DNA from 2 places in the Rhodophyticola sp. CCM32 genome. Region 2 is predicted to be linked to the other one. Evidence: riboswitches for the same ligand, from Rfam matches in the RefSeq annotation. Region 2 holds a riboswitch; the other holds the start of a gene.
The links. Region 2 has a riboswitch for thiamine pyrophosphate ahead of thiM (hydroxyethylthiazole kinase). Riboswitches for the same ligand answer to the same signal wherever they lie in the genome.
Positions count from the first base shown of each region.

Region 1: another riboswitch for thiamine pyrophosphate. It lies ahead of thiB (thiamine ABC transporter substrate binding subunit); the one in region 2 lies ahead of thiM (hydroxyethylthiazole kinase).

Region 1 covers NZ_CP038492.1:3,353,707-3,355,906, forward strand. The annotation lists gene E2K80_RS16345 (thiamine/thiamine pyrophosphate ABC transporter permease ThiP) at 1-91, opposite strand, end outside; gene thiB (thiamine ABC transporter substrate binding subunit) at 67-1,053, opposite strand; TPP riboswitch at 1,094-1,192, opposite strand; gene aroC (chorismate synthase) at 1,344-2,200, shown strand, end outside.
Region 2 covers NZ_CP038492.1:1,545,145-1,547,344, forward strand. The annotation lists gene thiE (thiamine phosphate synthase) at 1-446, opposite strand, end outside; gene thiM (hydroxyethylthiazole kinase) at 443-1,249, opposite strand; TPP riboswitch at 1,291-1,387, opposite strand; gene E2K80_RS07605 (hypothetical protein) at 1,522-1,707, opposite strand; gene E2K80_RS07610 (hypothetical protein) at 1,704-2,075, opposite strand; gene E2K80_RS19080 (hypothetical protein) at 2,087-2,200, opposite strand, start outside.

The sequences.
Region 1 (2,200 bases), 1.8 Mb from region 2:
CAAGCGGCCCCAGTATCGCCAGGGCGACCCCGGCGGCGACAAACCCGCCGAGCGCGTGTAACAGCGTTACTGGCTGAGCGCGGTCAGCCATATGTCCAATGCCTCAGCCCGGGTTGCGGCGGCGGTGGCCGGGTCGAACAACAAGGCCCGGTCAGGTGTCATCAGGGTCTCAAACCCCTCTGGCAGGTGATCAGCGGGCAGGGCAGCCGGGTACATCCAGTTCGTGGTGGGAATCACCGCCTGAAACGGCTCTGTCAGCATGAAGGCCAGAAAATCACGCGCCAGATCGGGCTGATCGCTGTTTGCCAGTAGTCCGGCCACTTCAACCTGCAGATAATGACCCTCTTCAAAGGCGGCGGCGGCCTTGCTGTCATCCTCCTCGGCAATCAGGTGATAGGCGGGTGAGGTGGTGTAGGACAGGACCATATCCGCCTCCCCTTCCAGAAACAGGTCATAGGCGGTGGACCAGCCGGGCGTGACTGTCACGACATTGTCGGCCAAGCCTTCCCAGATCCCGGCAGCGGCATCGCCATAGGCGGCAGAAACCCACATCAGCAGGCCAAGACCGGGGGTGGAAGAGCGCGGGTCCTGTATCACGATCCGGGCGTCACTTGCCGCAAGCTCTGTGAAACTGCCCGGCACATCGGTCATGTCCGTGTTGTAGACAAAGGCGAAATACCCCCAGTCAAACGGCAGAAAAACTTGATCCTCCCAACCCACAGGCAGGTCAAGTTCCGGCACGGTGATGCCGTGGGGCGCAAACAGGCCGGTCTGCTCTGCCGCATCCATCAGATTGGTGTCGAGGCCAAGAACCACATCCGCATCAGAATGGGCGCCTTCCAGCCGGATACGTGCCAGAAGTGCGGCGCCATCTCCGGCACCGGTGAATTGCAGGTCGCAATCGCAGGTTTCCTCGAACGCCGCCTCGATCAGCGGGCCGGGGCCCCAATCGGCGACAAAGCTGTCATAGGTGTAAATCGACAAAACGGGTGTTTCTGCCGCAGCCGATGCTGCGATCAGGGAAAACGCCGTTGCCATGATGGTGTGTCTCATCTCACGCCTCCATTGCGACGGGCGAAGTAAGGGTGAGACCCGGGTGGTCTTTTGCCTTCCCTCCGCCGGTCCTAACCGGTTCAGGTTCTACGGGTTCGCATCATGCATCTCAGGCCATTGGCCACCCCGAGGTAGGCACAGGCCTATCCCCGCACGGCGGGGGTCGCAAGGTGAAACTTGTACGATCTGAAAACTAGTTTAGCACTAAACTAGTTTTCAGAGACCTGTCGCCTCTTGGCATTTATGCCATTGGCGGCTAACCCGGCCCTGCAATCAAAGGCAGTCTTTCCATGTCGCTCAACACATTCGGCCATCTGTTCCGTGTCACCACCTGGGGTGAAAGCCACGGGCCCGCCCTTGGCGCCACCGTCGATGGCTGCCCGCCCGGCGTGCCCATCGCCGCCGCGGACCTGCAACACTGGCTGGACCGGCGCAAACCGGGGCAGAACAAATACACCACCCAACGGCGGGAAGCCGATGAGGTGGAAATCCTGTCGGGCGTCTATGAGGGCCACAGCACCGGCACCCCGATCCAGTTGATGATCCGCAACACCGATCAGCGTTCGAAAGACTATGGCGATATCGCTGAAAAATTCCGGCCCGGCCATGCGGATATCACCTATTGGCAGAAATACGGTATCCGTGACCCGCGTGGTGGCGGCCGGTCTTCGGCGCGGGAGACAGCGGCGCGGGTGGCTGCGGGCGGTGTGGCCCGGGCGGCGCTGACCCGTCTTCTGCCGGAGCTGAAGATCACCGGCTATATGGTGCAGATGGGGCCACATGCGATTGACCGGGCCAATATCGACCTGACCCGGATCGAGGAAAACCCGTTCTGGACACCGGATGCGGATGCCGCGCGGGACTGGGCCAGCTATCTGGATGGTTTGCGGAAATCCGGCGACAGCACCGGCGCTGTGATCGAATTGCTGGCCAGCGGCGTGCCCGCCGGTCTGGGCGCCCCGATCTATGGCAAGCTTGACACCGATCTGGCGGCGGCCTGCATGTCGATCAACGCGGTGAAAGCGGTCGAGATCGGCGAGGGCATGGGCGCCGCCGCGCTGACCGGCAGCGCCAATGCGGATGAGATCACCATGGGGCCAGACGGCCCTGTCTACAGCTCGAACCACGCAGGCGGCATTCTGGGCGG
Region 2 (2,200 bases):
CCATCAAAACCAACGGGCGGTTCATGGTCCGGCTTGGTCGCGGTCGCGAATACCGGGCCAGCCCCGACATAGTCGACCCGGGCGGGATCAACGGCCTTGGCGTTTGCGAGCGTTGTAACCGAGAGGCCCAGGATCATCCTGGTGCCAATACGCGCACGGGTGTCAGCAACGGGAGTGTCAGCCTGTCCGATATGCAGGCCATCGGCACCACACGCGAGCGCGGCCTCAATATCATCATTGACGATCATAAGCGCACCAGTTCCGGAAAGGGCGGTCTGCAGGGCACGGCCAATGGCGATGCGCTCGGCTGTCGATGCCGTTTTATGGCGCAACTGGACCATAGTGGCCCCGCCGGCCACAGCTGCGCGGGCCGTCTCCACCATGCCACGTTCACCGCAAAGTTCAGGGTCGAGAACCAGATAGAGCGAAAGATTGAGGCGGGTCATGTCAGCGTTACTCTGGCGGTGCTCTCCAGAGCCGCTCCGTCTAGGGCGGCGAGTGCATCCAGAAATCGCCAACCGAAAGATCCCGGTCCTACGGCTTTCTGCGCCGCCGCCTCCCCGGCTGCGGCGAAGGTGGCCAGGGCACCGACGGTTGCATCAAACGGATCCGTAACCGCTGCGGCGAAGGCTCCGACGAGACAGGTGAGTGAGCAGCCGAGGGCCGTTACCTGCGGCATCAATTCCGATCCGCCCGAAATCTTTGCGGCCCGGCGGCCATCGGTCACGAAGTCCACGGCACCTGTGACGGCAACGACGCAGCCGCGACCGGCCGCCAGCTTTCGCGCCCCGGCTTCCGCAGCAGCAACGGGGTCGGTTGCATCGGCCCCGCGCCCGGCCCCGCCGCCGCCCGACAGCGCCAGAATTTCCGACGCGTTGCCACGCACAATCGTTGGCGAAAAATCCATCAGCCGCGCTGCCACATCGCGCCGGTAAGCGGTGGCATGGAGCGCCACAGGGTCGAATATCCACGGGCGCCCGGCCTGCCGCGCGCCGGTGATGGCAGCAGTCATCCCCGCGACCCATGTCGGCGAGAGCGTGCCAATATTGATGGTGAGTGCGTCCGCAACAACCGCAAACTCTTCGGCTTCGTCGGCTGTGTGAACCATTGCAGGCGACGCGCCAATCGCAAGCAGGGTGTTGGCCGCAACATTCATCGCAACGTAGTTCGTAATGCACTGGACAAGCGGTATGGTTGCACGCATCTCAGCAAGAGCCTGGGCGGGAGATATCTTCACAATGGCCTCCATCGGGCGGAGGCCGGGCGAATCGAAGCGGAGAATTGACCCGTTTCATACGCCGAGCAACTCCCTCCGCCAGCATGATCTGGTTCAGGTTCAAAGGGTTCTTCTCAGCCCGCCAAACGGTGGACGCCCCTGTTTCTCAGTTTTTAGAATATACAATGCGTGCGGGTTGTCATCCCCTAAAGCCTTTCGAGTTTTCATTGAGACATGATCATCGCTTTTCGCGTTCGACCGAAGGGAGAGGCCGCGAACAAGCGATGCAATGTTAACTCGAAAGGCTATAATGTTGCCTTGAAGACAAGGCCGCATGCTGGAGCAGTGTGGGCCTCATCCAAAGCCCCATGCAGGTTTTCCGCCATGAAGCCAGCCATATCCAGTAACTCAACATGCTCATTGTCCCGATCATTCATCAAATGATCGGCCAGCGCCCGCGCACCGGATCGTTGGGAGCCGACCAAAATCATGACCGGCCTTTCAAGGCTTCAATCAGTGTCACCCGCATCCAGGCGACATCGACAATGGCCTGTTTGAGATCGGCTTCCAGGTCTTCATCAATGACCAGCGTACCCTGGTTCAGATGTTTGGCGATCTGGTTGAGATTACTGGCCGAGCGGGATGCCCCCAACCGCGCCAATATCTCCGCCAGCAATCGCTGATCTGCCTCTGGCATGGCGCGACGCTTACGATGGCGTGGAGCCTCATCCGCAAAAACCACCGACTTCACATAGGATGACAGGGGCATCGACCCGGCCTGACGCTCCAGCGCCGCACGTTCCTCATCACTCAACCGGATGGAAAACGGCGGCGTTCGTTTCTGAACCACCCCGCTCATGGCCGGGGGCATCAGGGCTTCGGTCTAGACACCGGCGGCAGCGCACTCAACTGCTCGACAAGCGCATCATCACCCTGAATGATATCCGCCCAATTCTCGAATGCCGACGGGCATTCTGTCACCAT